Linked DNA regions of Thermochromatium tepidum ATCC 43061. The protein of the gene in region 2 interacts with the protein of the main gene of each other region in a pairwise test. Links are inferred from orthologs where the notes say so. Each region holds a gene or a part of one and is shown on either strand. Other genes may lie near its edges.

Region 1 (8,792 bases), 500 kb from region 2 along the record:
GAAATTGTCCTCACCGACCTGGTCGCGGATCTCGATATTGGCCCCATCGAGCGTGCCGATCGTCACGGCACCGTTCATCATGAACTTCATGTTGCCGGTCCCAGAGGCCTCCTTGCCGGCGGTCGAGATCTGCTCCGAGAGATCCGTCCCGGGCGCGATCACCTCCATCAGCGACACCCGGTAGTCGGGCACGAAGGCCATGCGCAGCAGACCAGAGGTGGCTGGATCCTTGTTGACGACGCGCGCGACATAGTTGATCAGCTTGATGATCAGCTTGGCCATGAAATAGCCGGGCGCCGCCTTGCCGCCGATCAGTATGCAGCGCGGCGTCCAGTCTGCGGTGTCGCCGTGTTTGATGCGATTGTAGAGATGGATGACATGCAAGACGTTGAGCAACTGGCGCTTGTATTCGTGGATGCGCTTGACCTGGACATCGAACATGGCCTCGAGCGGGAAATCGACGCCGCAGAGGTCGTGGATCTGCTCGGCGAGCCTGGCCTTGTTGGCCTGCTTGATCGCGTGCCAGCGCGCGCGCAAGGCGCTGTCCTCAGCATAGTGGGCTAGACGCGATAGCTGTTCCAGATGGCGCGTCCAGCCCGTCCCGATGGTTTCGTTGAGCAGGTCGCGTAGGCCGGGGTTACACATCGCCAGCCAGCGGCGCGGCGTGACCCCATTGGTCTTGTTGTTGAATTTCTCGGGCCAGAGTTCATAGAAGTCGCGAAACAGTCCCTCGACCAGCAGCCGTGAGTGCAGCGCCGCCACGCCATTGACCGAAAAGCTGCCGACGATCGCCAGATAGGCCATGCGCACCTGGGGGTCATGTCCTTCCTCGATCAGCGACATGCGCCGCAGACGGTCGATGTCGCCCGGCCAGCGCAGGGCGACCTCGTCGAGGAAGCGGGCATTGATCTCGAAGATGATCTCCAGGATCCGCGGCAGGAGCTGGCGGAACAGCCGCACCGGCCAGCGCTCCAGGGCCTCGGGTAGAAGCGTGTGGTTGGTGTAGGCCAGGGTGCGGCGGGTGATGTCCCAGGCCTCGTTCCATTCCAGATGGTGTTCGTCCAGGAGCTGGCGCATCAGTTCGGCCACGGACACCGCCGGGTGGGTGTCGTTGAGCTGGAAGCAGTTCAGCTCGGCGAAGCGGCTGAAGTCATGTCCGTGCAGACGGATCCAGTCGCGCAACACGTCCTTGAGGCTGGCGCTGGCGAGGAAATACTGCTGACGCAGCCTGAGTTCCTTGCCGTTCTCGCTGGCATCATTGGGATAGAGCACCATGGTGATGTGCTCGGCGGCGTTCTTCTGCGCCACGGATTCGGTGTAGCTGCCGGCGTTGAACTCGTCGAGGTCGAATTCGTCAGTGGCCGCCGCCTTCCACAGTCGTAATGTATTGACGGTGTCGTTGCGATAACCTGGCACCGGGACATCATAGGGGATGGCCAGCACATCATGGGTGTCGACCCAGCGCACGACGATGCGCCCGTTCTGGTCGCGATGGGTCTCGGTACGACCGCCGAACTGGATGCGTTGGGTGAACTCGGGGCGCTCGATCTCCCAGGGATGGCCTTCGCGCAACCAGTGATCCGGCTCCTCGACCTGAGCGCCGTTCTCGATCACCTGGCGGAACATGCCGTATTCGTAGCGCAACCCGTAGCCGCGTACCGGCAGTTGCAGGGTGGCGCAGGAGTCTAGGAAGCAGGCCGCAAGCCGGCCCAGACCGCCGTTACCCAGACCCGGATCCGGCTCGGTCGAGGCGATCTCTTCCAGTTCCAGCCCCAGGGTACGCAGACCGCGTGCCACCGCTTCGTCGAGATCCAGGTTGAAGGTGGCATTGGACAGCGCCCGCCCCATCAGGAATTCCAGCGACAGGTAATAGGCGCGCCTGCAACCGGACTCGTCATAGGCCTGACGTGTGGTCTTCCAACGCTCCATCAATCGATCGCGCACTGTCGTGGCCAGTGCCTGATAGGGGTAATGGGCCGATAAGCACTGACGATCGCGTCCGAAGGTATGGACGTAATAGTGCTTGAAGTCGTGCGCGATCCCATCGGCGTCGAGCGACAGCGGTGGCAGATCAAAGGTAGAGTCGTTGGGGCAGTTCTTGATGAGCTTGGTCGATGAAGACATGCGCTGGAATCCTGGTTGCGAAGTGCCCTTTTGGGCGTTCAGTTGGAGGCCGTCGGGGTCTCGGGTTGGAGGCTCGGCAGAGGAGAGTGTCCCTGTTTGAAATCCTCGCGCAGGCGTTTGAGCAGACGTCGGCGCTCGTCGGGTCCGGCCACCATCAGGGCCGCGAAGGCCGCGCGCCATTGAACCATATACTCATAATCAGCCGGGCGATCGGTATAGAGCATGATGGCGGTGCAATAGTCGGCTGCCTTCAGATAGTCCTTAAAGGGCGTCTCGGTCGGAACCAGCAGTGAGGCGACGACCCGACGGGCCCGATTGGAGGCCTTGTATTGAACGCTCATGGGGCTTTCAGTCGTACATCAGGGTAACTTGCCAGGCGAGTCCTTTGAGTTGGAGTCTCAGGTTGAGCGGCGATGCCAGGGGTGCGCGCTCGATCCGGATCCGCAGATCGTCCGGTGCGCTGAAGAAGATCTCCGAGATCGACGCCCAGATCCCCGGTCCCTGGAGTGTTGGGATCAACAGAAACTGCTCGCGTACCCAGTCGAGCGTCACCAACCGCTGGAGCGCCGCGACGCCATGCTGACGGATCCCTGCCTCCAGCCAGTCGATGAAGCTGTCCGAGACCGCCTCGATGAGACTGCTCCGGTCCTTGTCGAGCCGGCGGGCGATCTCGTCGCGCACCGCGCCCAGGTCCACCAGGGCAGCGACCTTGGCCTGATCCCCAGCCAGGACCGCATGCTCTAGACGCCGGAGGGTGCCATAGGGCCAGAGACCATAGCCCAATGTCAAGACCAGGATCAGGATCGCCGCATGCGTCAGTGTAAGACGCACGCGCGACCAAATCTGTTGCAGCCAGGACCAGTGCGATCTGTGCCCGCTGAGGACGAGGGTAGGCCGGGGCGCGGTGGTCTCAGGCATCGTCGGTCTGGAAGTTCTCAATGGCCTCGCTCACCTCCAGCCAGGCCGTCTCGGTATCCTCCAGGTCGGCCTGGAGTCGGCGTTGTTCGTCCAGGAGCCTGAGCAGGCGATCCTTGGCGGCTGGTTCGTAGAGTTCGGGCGCGGCCAGCTCCTGTTCCAGCGCGGCACGGCGTTCGCCCAGCTCGGCGAGCCGTCGCTCCAGGGCCTTCTCGCGCGTGCGCAGGGGTTGCAGTGCCTTGCGCGCCTCGGCGGCCTGACGCCGCTGCTGCTTGCGCTCGCTGCCGCGTTCGCTCGGGCCTGAATCCTTCGATCGCCGTTGCTGGTCCTGGAGCTGGCGTCCGGCAAGCCAGGCCGGATAGTCGTCGAGGTCGCCGTCGAACGGACGCACTGCACCGCCGTCGACCAGCCAGAGCGTGTCGCTCGTGACGCGTAGCAGATGGCGATCGTGTGAGACCAGCACCAGTGCCCCATCGAACTCCTGGAGCGCCTCGGCTAGGGCCTGACGCATCTCCAGATCCAGATGGTTGGTCGGTTCGTCCAAGAGCAGCAGATTGGGGCGCTGCCGGATGATGAGCGCGAGCACCAGCCGCGCCTTCTCCCCGCCCGAGAGCGGCGCGACCGGTTCCAGGGCCCGATTACCGGCGAAGCCGAAGCCGCCGAGATAGTCGCGCAGGGCCTGTTCGGTCGCCTGCGGGTCGAGACGACGCAGATGGGCGAGCGGGCTGTCGTCGGGGCGCAGTTGATCGAGCTGATGCTGGGCGAAATAGCCGATCTTGAGTTCCTGGGCGCGCTCGCAACGCCCAGATTGAAGCGGCAGGGTGCCGGCCAGGACCTTGATGAGTGTGGACTTGCCGGCGCCGTTGCGTCCGAGCAGACCGATGCGGTCGCCGGGGGCGAGGCTGAATCCGACCCCATCGAGCACAGTCCGCTCGCCATAGCCGGCGACGGCCGCCTCGAGCCGCAGCAGTGGGCGTGGTAGATGGTCGGGCGGCTCAAAGCCGAAGCGGAAGGGTGAGTCGACATGAGCCGGGGCGATCCGCTCCAGGCGTTCGAGTGCCTTCAGGCGGCTCTGGGCCTGACGCGCCTTGGTCGCCTTGGCGCGGAAGCGCTCGACAAAGCGGCGCATCTGGGCGATCTGGTGTTGCTGGCGCACATAGGCAGACTGCTGTTGGGCGAGACGTTCGGCCCGTTGGCGCTCGAAGGCCGAATAGTTGCCCATGTAAAGCGTCAGACGCCGGTGTTCCAGGTGCAGGGTATGACCGACCACCGCGTCGAGGAAATCGCGGTCGTGCGAGATCAGGATCAATGTGCCCGCATAGGCCTTGAGCCAGCCTTCGAGCCAGATGACGGCGTCGAGATCCAGATGGTTGGTCGGCTCGTCCAGGAGCAACAGGTCCGAACGGGACATGAGGGTGCGGGCCAGGGCCAGCCGCCTCCGCCAGCCACCCGAATAGCTGTCGACCGGACGTCGTTCCTCGCCGGGCGCAAAACCCAGACCATGCAGCAGCCGTGCGGCGCGGCTGGTGGCCTCATAGGCGCCGATCGACTCCAGTCGTCCGTGCAGCTCGGCCTGACGCAGACCCTGGCCGGACGCCTCGGCCTCGGCCAGCTCGGACTGGAGCCGGCGCAGTTCGCGATCGCCGTCGAGTACGAACTCGATGGCCGGGCGATCGGTGTCCGGGGTATGCTGGGCGACATGGGCGATCTCCCAGCCGGGCGGGATCACAACCTCGCCGGCCTCGGCGTGCAACTCGTCGCGCAGCAGGGCGAGCAGGCTTGACTTGCCGCAGCCGTTGGCCCCGACCAGTCCAACCTTCCAGCCCGGATAGAGGCTGAGTGTGGCCCCTTCGAGCAGCCGATTGGGGCCGCGACGGAAACTCAGGTCTTTCAGTTGCAGCATGAACTCTTGGTCAACCGCGTCTAGGTGATCGACAATTTTCGCGCGAAGATTGTGTTGTGTTCAGGCACTGTTCGCCAACGATTCGCATACCCTAGCCCTTATCCACTCGCGGGGGAGGGGTTGGGGAGAGGGAAGACCAGGCGAAACCTCATCCCAATCAACGCGCCACCGCCTCGATCCACCCACCGGCCACCCGGATCCGGAGCCAATCGCCCGGTGCGACCTGGGCGGGGTCACGGACGATCTCGTCCTTGGGCCAGCGGGTCAGGATGGCATAGCCCCGACTCAGGGTTCCCAGCGGACTGCGCGCCTCTAGTCCGGCGACGGCGCGCAACAGCCGTTCGCGCCGATGTGTCAGCAGTTCGGACTGAGCACGGCGCAGACGGCGTTCCAGCGCCTCCAATCGCCAGCGTGCACGCTCGATCCGATGCACGGGTATCTGGCGTTCGAGCCGCTCGACGACCGGTTGCAGACGCCGGCGGGCCTCACCGAGCCGGTTGGCGATGAGCGTGCGCAGTCGCCACTCGGCGCGATCCAGCCGCTGGATCTGTTGCTGAAGCCGCGCCATCGGGTGCAATAGATTCAGGTGGCGCCGGCTCGCGTCCAGGCGCTGACGAGCCGTGTCGAGTCGACGCTGCTGGGCCGCGACCAGTCGGTTGAAAAGCATCGCCACGCGCTCGCTCAGATGCGCGCCCGAGGGCGCGACCAATTCCGCTGCCGCCGAGGGCGTGGGCGCGCGCTGGTCGGCGACCAGATCGGCGATGGTGAAATCGATCTCGTGTCCGACGCCGCTCACCACTGGGATCCTGGATGCACGGATGGCGCGTGCGAGCCGCTCGTCATTGAAGGCATTGAGATCCTCCAGCGAGCCGCCGCCGCGCGCCAGGATCAGGACATCGCAGTCAGCACGCGCATTGGCCAGCTCGAGCGCGGCGATCAGAGACTCGGGCGCCGACTCGCCCTGTACCAGGGCCGGATAGATCAGTACGGGTAAGGCCGGGAGGCGCCGTTCGAGCAGGGTGATCAGGTCGCGCACCGCTGCGCCGGTTGGCGAGGTGATGAGTCCGACCTGACGCGGGAAGGCCGGGAGTGGACGCTTGAGCGCCGGGTCGAACAGCCCTTCGGCGGCGAGGCGCTGTTTGAGCTGCTCGAACGCCAGTCGTAGCGCCCCCGCGCCATCCAGTTCCAGATGCTCGATGAGGAGTTGGAACTCACCCCTGGGCTCATAGAGCGAAACCTGCGCGCGTGCCACTACCTGTTGTCCGTTGGCCAGGGCAAAGGTCAGCCGCTGACGCTTGGAACGCCATAGCACGCATCGTACCTGGGCCCCGGCATCCTTGAGGCTGAAATAGAGATGCCCCGAGCTGGGTTGGGAAAAGTTTGAGATCTCGCCGCGTACCCAGAGCAGCGGAAAGCCGGTTTCGAGTACAGCACGTGCCTCGCTGACCAGACGCGAGACGCTGTGGATGTCGCGTGAGAAACCCATCTTTACTCTTTGAGTCAATTATTTTAGACTTAAACGTTTATCTAGAGCACCGCCGGTTGGGGCGGGGAGCCTGCTCCGACCGGGCGGCGCCAAGCCGCCGGGGCCTTTTGCGCCTTTGCTCCGGCCTCCTGTCTCTCGACGCGATCCGCGGAGCCTCCAGTCATGCGCCTGATCCAGGAAGCACTCACCTTCGACGATGTTCTGCTCGTTCCAGCCCACTCCACCGTGCTGCCGAACGAGGTCGATTTCAGCACCAAACTGACCCGCGCGATCGATCTGCGCATCCCGCTCATCTCGGCAGCCATGGATACCGTCACCGAGTCGCGTCTGGCCATTACTATGGCCTTGGAGGGCGGCATCGGCATCATACACAAGAATATGAGTGTCGAGCGCCAGGCGCGCGAGGTGCTGACGGTCAAAAAGTACGAGAGCGGCATCATCCGCAATCCGATCACAGTCTCGCCACGTATGAGTATTGGCGAGGTATTGGCACTCACCCACGCCAACAACATCTCGGGCGTCCCGGTCACCGACGGCGGCGAACTGGTCGGCATCGTCACTGGGCGCGACCTGCGCTTCGAGACACGCATGGACGAGCCGGTCTCGACCATCATGACCCCCAAGGAGCGGCTGGTCACGGTCCAGGAGGGGGCGAGCCGCGAAGAGGTCATCGCCCTCCTGCACAGACACCGCATCGAAAAGGTGTTGGTGGTCAATCATCGCTTCGAGCTGCGCGGTCTGATCACGGTCAAGGACATCCAGAAGGCCAGGGACTTCCCCAAGGCCTCGCGCGACGATCACGAGCGTCTGCGTTGCGGCGCCGCGGTGAGTGTGGGCAAGGGCACCGAGGAGCGGATCGCGGCGCTCGTCGAGGCAGGCGTCGATGTGGTGGTGGTCGACACGGCGCATGGTCATTCGCAGGGCGTGCTCGATCGGGTGCGCTGGATCAAGAGACACTATCCGGATCTCCAGGTCATCGGCGGCAACATCGCGACCGCGGAGGCCGCGCGCGCCCTGGTCGAGGCCGGTGCGGACGCGGTGAAGGTCGGCATCGGGCCGGGCTGTTTTGCGGCTGGTACGCGCGTCTTGATGGCCAACGCGACCTATAAAAATATTGAGCAGGTACATCCTGGTGATCGTGTCATCAATCGTGACGGCAAGCCGGTTACGGTCGTCAATGCTTGGTGCACCGGCGTGCGCGAGGTCATGCAAATCCGTCATGCAGCGTCTTTTCTGGGTACGTTGGCCACGCCCGACCATCGCTATCTGATTGGCGATCTGAGTACGGTCAGTGCCGAGACGGTTGCCTCCAAAGGGTACGTCAAGGTGTTGGAGCGCCCAACTCGTCTAGGTGAATCAAAAATCGATTGGACACCGATTGCTGAAGTCGAACGCGGTGTCTGTCTGTTCCCGCGCCGGATCGATTTTGAACTACCGAATCACATCGAAATCAATCTTGCCGATTGCGCCATTCGCAAGGATCTACAGCTTGCGCGCTATCACTGTGAGATCCGCGATTCCTATGAGCTCGGCTATCTGTTCGGTACCTTCCTAGGTGATGGTCATGCCTTCATCGCCGCCTCGAAAAACTCTGAAGTTGGTCGGGTCTCCTGGTATTTCAGCGAACGCGAGCAGTCCATCGCCGACAAGTTGAGTCACTGTGTTCAGGAAGTCACCGGTGTCGAACCGGTACAGTCAGAAGGCCCGGGCATCATCAATGTTCATTTCTACTCGCTGCAATGGGCACGATTGTTAGCCCGCTGCGGCAAGCGGCATGAAAAACATCTGCCGTCTGAATGGTTATGCGCCAATCCTGAGTATCTACATGGACTCTTCGATGGATTAGTCGATAGCGACGGTTATACGGACGCTGATGGTCGGATTGGCTTTACCAACACCTCACAAGCGCTGGTCGAGCTCTTCAATATCCTTTCGCTACTGGTCAAAGGTAGTCTGCCGAACTGTCATGTCGAGCCGGGGTCGGCAGGCGGTCTCGTGGGTGTCTCAGATGCCGACTGCCGCGACTCTTACCGTGCGCGTCTCAATGTCTCGTATACCAAGCGTCTGACTGAAGAACATCAGGTACTCAAAATTCTCGACCGTCAGCCGCTGCGTTTGGCGCTCCCGGTCTATGACATCGAAGTCGATTGTCCGACGCATAGCTTCATCGCCGACAACGCGATCGTGCATAACTCGATTTGCACCACCCGGATCGTCGCCGGGGTCGGCGTGCCGCAGATCACGGCGGTGGCCAATGTCAGCGAGGCGCTGGCGGGCACCGGCGTCCCGCTGATCGCCGACGGTGGTCTGCGCTTCTCGGGCGACATCGCCAAGGCCATCGCCGCCGGTGCGCACAGCGTCATG
Region 2 (9,227 bases):
GCGCCGAGTAGCTGGCGCGCACTGACCTGGAGGCGGTCTTGGAGCGGATCATTGTTGACCTGCTCAGTGGGTAGGATGGTATCGAGCTTGCGCTTCATCGCCAGGTACTGGTTGTCGGCGATGCGTGCCTCGACCGAGTCATGCGTGATCGCGACCAAGGACACGCTGATGACGGCAAAGGCGCCGAGCAACCCGCCGGATAGCAGGAGAGAGACGAGCTTGGTCCTCATGTACGTGCGCTCCCATGTCCAAAGACACGCGGTTGGGTGTAGTAATCGATGGTCGGGGCGGCAATATTCATCAACAAGACCGCGAAGGCCACCGCGTCCGGATAGCCGCCCCAGGAGCGGATCACATAGACGATAAGACCGATACTGGCACCGAAGACGAGCTGGCCCTTCTTGGTAGTACAGGCCGTCACCGGATCGGTGGCGATGAAAAAGGCCCCGAGCATGGTGGCACCGCTGAACAGATGGAACAGGGGTGTCGGGTGCGTCTGCGGGGCGATGACCCAAAATAAGGCGGAGGCGGCCGTCAGGCCAAGTAGCATGGACACAGGGATGTGCCAGGTAATGATCCGTCGTACCAGGAGATAGGCCCCACCGAGCAGGAAGGCCACCCCGACCCATTCCCAGCCGCGTCCGCCGAGCAGGCCCCAGGTCCGGCTCTGGACGATCTGGTCGAGGGTTTGCCCCAGCTTGAGTTTGCCGCGCATCTCGTCGAGCGGGGTGGCCGAGGAGACGGCGTCCCATTCGAGCCCAGTCGGCAGCGCACCGCCCAGGATCAGACGCAACGACTCCATGAAGCTCAGCGGATGCTCGGCTAGCCCGGCGGGCGCCAGCCAGGTGGTCATGGCCACCGGATAGGAGACGAGCAAGAAGACATAGGCGGCCATCGCTGGGTTGAATGGGTTGTAGCCTAGGCCACCATAGAGCTGTTTGACCAGCACGATGGCAAAGAACATCCCGAGCAGGGTCAACCACCAAGGCAGCGTCGGCGAGACCGAGAGCGCAAACAGCACCGCCGTCACCACGGCGCTTAGATCACGCAGTGCGATCAGCGGCGGGCGTCCGCGCAGGAGCATCACGACGGTTTCGAACATCACCGCGAAGGTCACGGCGAGCACGATGTTGATCAGCAGACCCCAGCCGAAGAACCAGGTCATGACCAGGATGCCGGGGATGAGTGCCAGTAGCACTTCGAACATGATGCGATCGACCCGGTTCACTCGGGGCACATGGGGGGAGGAGATGATGGCGTTTTGCATGAAACAGGATCCGAAGGGTTGCTCCAGTGCACGGCTGGGCAACCTCGTTGAGGCGAAAAATAAGGTTGTAGATCGATCAGGGCCGTCAGCCGGCTTACCGGAACTCAACTAAACGCGTCCGTCTGGTCGAGTCGCGGACTGACAGGGGCGCAATCGCATCCGCCGTCCCATCCAACCAGGACTCTATCCCATCGCTTCCCAGATAGGCTCGGGGACGCGGGTTGGGATCGCCTCGGCGACCGACCTGGATCAAGGATCGACACCAACGTCATGGCCGGACCCAGCAGGGCAACGAGGATCAGACGGTTATAACGGAGTAATGCCGTCATCTTCAAGGTAACTGACCTCGCAGGGTCAGGGTATCGCCGCGCTGGATCAGTTCGAGCGGCTTGAGGAAGCTCATGCCCAGCAACACCTCGTCGTCCGGCATGTTCGGCAGCACGCTCGCGCGTACCCCATGCGCAACCAGGTCGCCGAGTTCGACCCGCGCCAGCCGCGTGGGCCAGGCGCGGGTGATCCCATTGGCGGTGTGGCTGGTCCCCTCCGGACCGAGCCTCAGATCCAGCCGCTGCGCCAGGTCCAACGACAGTGCCACCTCGGTTGCGCCCGTGTCGATCAGAAAGCGCACCGGCTCGCCGTTGATCTTGCCGCTTGCGACATAGTGCCCGGCCCGATTGCGTCGGAGCGTCACCTCGACCACGCCATCGGCCCCCTGGAGACTGAGCGGATGCGGATTGGGGTTGTGGTCCCGCTCCAGCCATTGATGGAAGAACAGCCCAAGCGACGCCAGCCCCGAGACCCAGGCCCCAAACAGCATGGCCCGACCCAGTCGGGCCGGCCAGTCGTCGCGGATAGGCCCCTCGTCAGACACGCAACAGCAACCGCACCGGGTCTTCCACCAGCTCCTTGATCGCGACCAGGAACTGCACCGCCTCGCGCCCATCGATGAGCCTGTGGTCATAGGTGAGTGCCAGATACATCATGGGCGCGACCAGGATCTGACCGTCCTTGACGATCGGACGCTCCTGGATCCGGTGCAGACCCAGGATGGCGCTCTGCGGCGGGTTGAGGATCGGGGTCGAGAGCAGCGAGCCGAACACCCCGCCGTTGGTGATCGAGAAGGTGCCCCCTGTGAGCTCTTCATAGCTGAGGCTGCCGTCCTTGGCCTTGCGGGCGAACTCGGCGATGCCCTGCTCGATCTCGGCCATGCCGAGCCGGTCGGCGTTGCGCAGGATCGGCACCACCAGACCGCGCGGCGAGCTCACGGCGATGCCGATGTCGTAATAGCCGTGATAGAGGATGTCCTCGCCGTCGATCGCGGCATTGAGCACCGGAAAGCGTTGCAGCGCCTCGACCACGGCCTTGACGAAGAACGCCATCAGCCCCAGCCGCACGCCGTGGCGCTGCTCGAAGGTCTCTTTGTAGCGCGCACGCAGGGCGTTGACCGCACTCAGATCGACCTCGTTGAAGGTGGTCAGCAGTGCGGCGTTCTGCTGGGCCTGAAGCAACCGCTCGGCGATGCGCGCACGCAGCCGGGTCATGGGTACGCGCCGTTCGGGGCGAGGGCCTGTTGCGGTCTCGCCCGTGGATTCCGGTGGCTGGGGGTCAGCGCCGGGGGCGCTGCGAGTAGCGGCGAGATCCGGATGACGCTCCGGCACCTGACCTTCGCGCGCGTCCAGATAGGCCAGGACATCGGCCTTCTGGATGCGCCCGTCGCGGCTGGGGATCTGGCTCGGATCCAGGTGGAGCTCCCTGACCAGCTGGCGCGCCGAGGGGGTAAGATGGGGGGAGGCGCCTGTCTGAGGCCCCCCTTCACCCAATCCCTCTTCTGCGAGTGGAGTGGGACTTTTCGTCGGCTGGGAGGCGGCAGGGGGTGTGGGCGTTGCGCCGGGCAGGGCGCTCACCGCCCCCTCGTCGATCAGCGCCAGCACTTCATCGGCCTGTACCCGCGCGCCTTCCTCAGCCAGGATCTCCCTGAGTACGCCGGCACGCGGAGACGGCACCTCTAGGATCACCTTGTCGGTCTCCAGCTCGACCAGAGGCTCGCCCTCCCTGACCACCTCGCCCGGCCCCTTGCTCCAGGTCAGCACCCGTGCATCGGTGACGGATTCGGGCAGGGCAGGCACGCGGACTTCGAGACTCATTGGGGTGAGATCCTTTGATTCATGGCCGGATTGTAATGGCCGCTCAGGGCCTCGCCGATCAGACGCTCCTGCTGCTCGACATGGGCGACGCGATGACCGACGGCCGGCGCGGCGGAGGGCGGTCGTCCGACATAATACAGCCGCTGGCCGTCCTGGATGAGCGGAGAGAGCCGGTGCTTGATCTGGTCCCAAGCGCCCTGGTTCTGGGGCTCCTCCTGACACCAGACGATCTCCTCGACCCTCGAATAGGGGGCGAGTGCGCGCGCCAGCGCCTGCTTGGGGAAGGGATAGAGCTGCTCGATGCGCAGCAGCACGACATTGGTCTGACCACGGGCGCGCCGGGCCTCCAGCAGCTCGTAATAGACCTTGCCGCTACAGAGGATGACGCGCTCGACCCCCGCGGGATCGATGGGGTCGATCTCGTGGATCAGTACCTGATACTGCCCGCAGGTCAGCTCCTCGAGCGCGGACACGGAGAGCCGATGGCGCAGCAGACTCTTGGGCGTCATCACGATCAAAGGTGTGCGATAGGGACGCACTATCTGACGTCGCAGCAGGTGGAACATCTGCGCCGGTGTGGTCGGTACGCAGACCTGGATATTGTGCCCGGCGCAGAGCTGCAAGAAGCGCTCGGGACGCGCCGAGGAGTGCTCGGCGCCCTGGCCCTCTAGCCCGTGCGGCAGCAACAGCACCAGACCGCAGTACAGCCCCCACTTGACCCCAGCCGAGGTGATGAACTGGTCGATGACCACCTGCGCCCCATTGGCGAAGTCGCCGAACTGGGCCTCCCAGAGCGTGAGTGCATGCGGCTCGGCGGTGGCAAAGCCGTATTCATAGCCGAGTACGGCCTCTTCTGACAGGATGGAATCGATGGCGATGAAGGCGCCCTGATGCGGACCGAGATGCTGGAGCGGGGTGTAGGACTCGCCGGTCTTTTGATCATGGACCTTGGCATGGCGGTGGAAGAAGGTGCCGCGTCCAACGTCCTGACCCGAGAGCCGCACCGGGACCCCGGCATCGAGCAGGGTGGCATAGGCCAGGGTCTCGGCATAGCCCCAATCGAGGGGCTGATCGCCCTGGGCCATCTTGTGCCGTTCTTCCCAGACCTTCTCCACCCGTGGATGGAGGCTGAAGCCCTCGGGTAGGCGCAGCATGGACGCCGTGAGCGCGCGCAGCCTCTCCAGGGGTACACCGGTGTCGAGGTCTTGATCCCAGTGCGTCCCACGGCAGAAGCTCCAATCGACCCGCATGCGCCGATCCAGATCGCAGAGCACCGGGCGTGCGGTCACCACCCCCTGTTCGATCGACTCGCGATAGCACGCAACCATCGCCTGCTCTTCCGCCCGGGTGAGCACACCCTGGGCAATCAAGCGCTCGGCATAGATCGCGCGCGGTGTTGGGTGGCTACGGATCTTCTGATACATCATCGGCTGGGTAACCGCCGGTTCATCGGCCTCGTTGTGTCCGAGTCGGCGATAGCAGATCAGATCGATGATGACGTCCTTGTGGAACCTGTTGCGGAAGTCGAGCGCGAGCCGGGTGACGAAGATCACGGCCTCGGGGTCGTCGCCGTTTACATGGAACACCGGGGCCTCGACCATCTTGGCGACATCGGTGCAATAGGGCGTGGAACGCGCATCGAGCGGGTGGCTGGTGGTAAAACCGATCCGATTATTGACGACGATGTGCACTGTGCCGCCGGTGCCATAGCTGCGCGTCTGCGACAGTTGCAGGGTCTCCATCACCACGCCCTGACCGGCGAAGGCTGCGTCCCCATGGATGAGCACTGGCAGCACCTGATCGCCGGTGCGATCGCCGCGGCGGCGCTGACGCGCGCGCACCGAGCCCTGGATCACCGGGTCGATGATCTCCAGGTGCGAGGGATTGAACCCGAGCACCAGATGGACGATCCCGCCGGGGGTCTCGACATCCGTGGCAAAGCCCAGGTGATACTTGACGTCGCCAACCATCTGACGCCAGTCCATCTGGATCCTGTCTTCGAACTCGTTGAAGATCGCAGCCGGCGGCTTGCCGAAGATATTGATGAGCACATTGAGCCGTCCGCGGTGGGCCATGCCGATCACGATCTCCTGCATCCCCTGGCGTCCGGCGCGCTGGATCAGCTCGTCGAGCAGCGGAATGAGTGCCTCGCCCCCTTCCAGCGAAAAACGCTTCTGACCCACATAGCGCTGGTGGAGATACCGCTCGATCCCCTCGGCGGCGGTCAGGAGTCTGAGCAGCCAGCGCCGGCCCTCGCTATCCAGCTCGGGTCGGGCGCGATAGCCTTCCAGTCGCTTCTGGATCCAGCGCTTCTCCTGGGTGCTGGTGATGTGCATGTATTCGGAGCCGACCGTGCCGCAATAGGTCTCCCGAACGATGGCGAGGATCTCGCGCAGCGACAGGCGATCTGGCGCATAGAGCGAGCCGGTGTTGAAGACCTGGTCCAGGTCTTCCGGACTCAGATTGTGATATTCGAGGTCGAGGTCGACGACGTGCGGCGTCTCGCGCAACCGAATCGGATCGATGTCGGCGACCTGATGGCCGCGATAGCGGTAGGCATTGATGAGACTGAGCACGGCCGCCTGTCTCTCGGCGGCAGCCGGGTCGAGACAGGCGTTCGAGCGCGTGGTGGCACCTGCACACGGCTCCTGGGCCAAACGCCGGAAGTTGTCACGGATCGGGCCATGCGGCGTCTCGGCGACGAGCGAGGCATTGGCCGTCTCGCGGCGCAGTCTGTCGAAGCGTGTGCGCCAGGCGGCATCGATGCACTCTGGGTCGACGAGATAACGCTCGTAGAGATCCTCGATGAAGGCGGCGTTGCCGCCGTAGAGCGCGCTTGAGCCCCGGAACGAATCTAAACGTTTGCCCATGCGGAATTTCGATTGTATTTGTTGGTCTGCCATTCTTAGTCAAAAGATCCAGCACGACGCCGGTGGACGCGGGCCCAGGGCGCAGGTTTTATAGCATACTCGACAGGGCGCCCGACACGCCGGTCGCCGACGGCGCAGGCTGCACGAAGCCAATTGAAATGATCGCGTTATTCAATGCTTGAGACCTTAGACCAAGACGACAGGGCGATAGGCGTGCCGCCGAAGACGAGAGTACTCATGCCAAAAGATCCGGATCCCGCTGAACGTCTTTTGACACCTGATTTCGCGCTCGATCACCAACGGCGTCTGCGCGAGGTGCGTATCCATCTGGCCAAGCTCGAGGCCGACATCGCCTATTTTGAGGCGCGTCTCGAACTGATCGGTGAGCCCAGCAGCAGCAACAGTGTCGCGCAACGCAAGCTGTTTACGCTGCTGCAAAAGGCCACGGCCAAGCAGATCCTCGACACCCGAAGCCACCATTCCGAACTGCGCTGAAGTGGTCTCAATGCAGCGATCCGAGACCTGCCGCGCCATCCTGTGACACAATCGCGCTTCAGGCCGCATCCCTGCGGTCGATCAATCTTGTTTTCAATCTTGAACCCTGTCGTCACGACGTCCGCGCCCGTTGCGGTCGAACGCGGTTCGATTCCAGGATCCACTATGTCCAATAGCATTCGCATCGCCACCCGCAAGTCTCCTTTGGCCCTGTGGCAGGCCGAGCATGTCGCCGCCCGCCTCAAGGCGCTCCATCCCGATCTCAGGGTCGAGATCATCGGCATGACCACCAAGGGTGACCAGCTGCTCGACTCGCCCCTGTCCAAGGTCGGCGGCAAGGGTCTGTTCGTCAAGGAGTTGGAACAGGGGATGCTGGCCGGTGAGGCGGATATCGCCGTGCACTCGATGAAAGACGTGCCGGTCGAGTTGCCCGAGGGTCTACATCTGGCGGTGATCATGGAGCGTGAGAATCCCCATGACGCCTTCGTCTCCAATACCTATACGCGCCTCGCTGAGCTGCCGGCGGGGGCCTGTGTCGGGACCTCCAGTCTGCGCCGTCAGTGTCAGCTCGCCGATCGGCGTCCCGACCTGCGCATCGAGCCGCTGCGCGGCAACGTCAACACCCGTCTGGCCAAGCTCGATGCCGGTGAGTTCGATGCCATCATCCTGGCCGCCGCCGGACTGATCCGGCTCGGTTTCGCGTCGCGCATCCGGGACACCCTTGATCCAGACGACTCGCTGCCGGCCATCGGCCAGGGCGCCATCGGCATCGAGTGTCGGATCGAGGACGCGCGCGTGCATCAGCTCATCGCTCCGCTGGCCGACCGTGACACCAGCGACCGCGTGCGCGCCGAGCGCGCCCTGAACGCCCGGCTCAATGGCGGCTGCCAGGTGCCGATCGGCGGCCATGCGGTGCTCGAGGGCGATCGGCTCATCCTCAAGGGGCTCGTCGGCACCACCGATGGCACGCGCATCCTGCGCGCCACGGCATCTGGTCCGCGCAGCGAGCCCGAGGCGATCGGGGTGCGGGTGGCCGAGGATCTGCTCGCTCAGGGCGCTGATGCCATCCTAAACGCACTCCTGGGGCACTGAGCCATGATCAGGGCCGTCGATCTCGCCGGTCGTGGCGTGCTGGTGACCCGCCCTGCCGGTCAGGCTGAACCGCTGTGCCGCCTGATCGAGGCGGCGGGCGGGCGCGCCATCCGTTTTCCGACCATCGCCATCGCGCCGACCCACGACCCGAGGGCCAAGGCGCTCCTGGGTGAGCCCTGGGATCTGATGTATTTCGTCAGTCCCAATGCGGTCGAGCAGGCACTGGCCCTGGTCGGCACTGGCACCTGGCCAGGGGTGAAATGGGTCGCAGCGGTCGGGCGCGGCACGGCACGCGCGCTCGCCGCGGCTGGACGGGCGCCCGATCTGGTCCCGAATGGGCGTTACGAGAGCGAGGCGCTGCTTGAGATGCCGGAACTCTCTGACATGCGTGGTCGCAGGGTCTTGATCGTGCGCGGTGTTGGCGGGCGCGAGCTCTTCGCCCGGACCCTGAGCGAGCGCGGGGCCGAGGTGTACTACGCCGAGGTCTATCGGCGCGTGCGACCCGAGGTCGACCCGACCCAGGTGTTGGCCCGCTGGAGGCATGAGGTCCATCTGGTGACGGTGACCAGCGATGAGATCTTGCTCAATCTGGTTGCGCTCTTGGGCGAAGCGGGACGAGCGCCACTCCTGGAGACGCCCCTGGTCGTGATCGCCGAACGCACCGCTCAGACCGCGCGTGATCTGGGCTTCCAGACCATCCGGGTGGCCGAGCGTGCCGACGACGAGTCCATCCTACAGGCATTGATCGCGCTATTCGGAGGTTCGTTGCTCTAGCGGACGGTTCGGCAAAAGGCCGTCCCGTTGCATCTGAGCGATCACCTCGTCGATCACCTGGCTGAGTGTGGTGTGCTCCGAGTTGGGGTCGAGCGGCTGGGAACGACCCGACCACACCAGCCGTTCTTGCTTGGCGTCATAGAGGTTGGTCTCGAGCCGCAACGCCTTGGGATCGCTGTAATATCCAGGGGTGGAGACCTCGTCATAGACCCGGCTGAAATAGCCGATCAGGTGATGATCGTGATCCGGCACCGAGCCAATCCGCGCCGCCGGCTGGGTGCTGGCTGACTCGTCGGTCACCAGATGGGTGATGAGGACACCATCGGCCTTGACCTTCGCATAGCCTTCGGTCATCCGTGCCAAGCGACCCAGCTGGCGATCCGACACCAGCTCGTGTGAAGCCCAGGTGGTGATACCGAGCGTCTGGAGCCGCTTGACGAAATTGTCTTCGTAGGCGCGCCTGACCTTCGGGTTGTTGGTCACGCCGAAGACCACCAGGCGCTCATACTGTCTGGGTGTCTGACCCGGCTGGATCCAGACCGAGGAGACCGGACCTGTGGCAGCACAGGCCCCCAGGAGGAATGC

What was found.
Region 1: the proteins of E6P07_RS01235 (region 2) and E6P07_RS03425 interact in binary tests that used the Escherichia coli proteins (3 or more experiments, as listed by UniProt). The link is inferred for Thermochromatium tepidum ATCC 43061 from one-to-one orthologs.

The regions. Positions count from the first base shown.
Region 1 is NZ_CP039268.1:757,009-765,800, forward strand. The notes cover bases 2,489-5,446. They hold E6P07_RS03425 (ATP-binding cassette domain-containing protein), read right to left. Parts: upstream 4,943-5,446; coding sequence 3,035-4,942; downstream 2,489-3,034. Other genes in these bases: E6P07_RS03420 (DUF2939 domain-containing protein), read right to left, coding at 2,489-3,042; xseA (exodeoxyribonuclease VII large subunit), read right to left, coding at 5,100-5,446. Outside these bases: E6P07_RS03410 (glycogen/starch/alpha-glucan phosphorylase), read right to left, coding at 1-2,124; E6P07_RS03415 (hypothetical protein), read right to left, coding at 2,163-2,465; more of E6P07_RS03420, read right to left, coding at 2,473-2,488; more of xseA, read right to left, coding at 5,447-6,428. UniProt on the Escherichia coli protein: Genetic data indicate it may be involved in ribosome assembly or function.
Region 2 is NZ_CP039268.1:259,631-268,857, forward strand. What follows is about bases 3,208-6,600. They hold E6P07_RS01235 (2-oxoglutarate dehydrogenase E1 component), read right to left. Parts: upstream 6,282-6,600; coding sequence 3,408-6,281; downstream 3,208-3,407. Other genes in these bases: odhB (2-oxoglutarate dehydrogenase complex dihydrolipoyllysine-residue succinyltransferase), read right to left, coding at 3,208-3,411; E6P07_RS01240 (hypothetical protein), read left to right, coding at 6,519-6,600. Also shown: electron transport complex subunit RsxG, read right to left, coding at 1-230; electron transport complex subunit RsxD, read right to left, coding at 227-1,267; E6P07_RS01225 (retropepsin-like aspartic protease family protein), read right to left, coding at 1,599-2,138; more of odhB, read right to left, coding at 2,131-3,207; more of E6P07_RS01240, read left to right, coding at 6,601-6,776; hemC (hydroxymethylbilane synthase), read left to right, coding at 6,942-7,868; E6P07_RS01250 (uroporphyrinogen-III synthase), read left to right, coding at 7,872-8,642; E6P07_RS01255 (hypothetical protein), read right to left, coding at 8,619-9,227. UniProt on the Escherichia coli protein: E1 component of the 2-oxoglutarate dehydrogenase (OGDH) complex which catalyzes the decarboxylation of 2-oxoglutarate, the first step in the conversion of 2-oxoglutarate to succinyl-CoA and CO(2).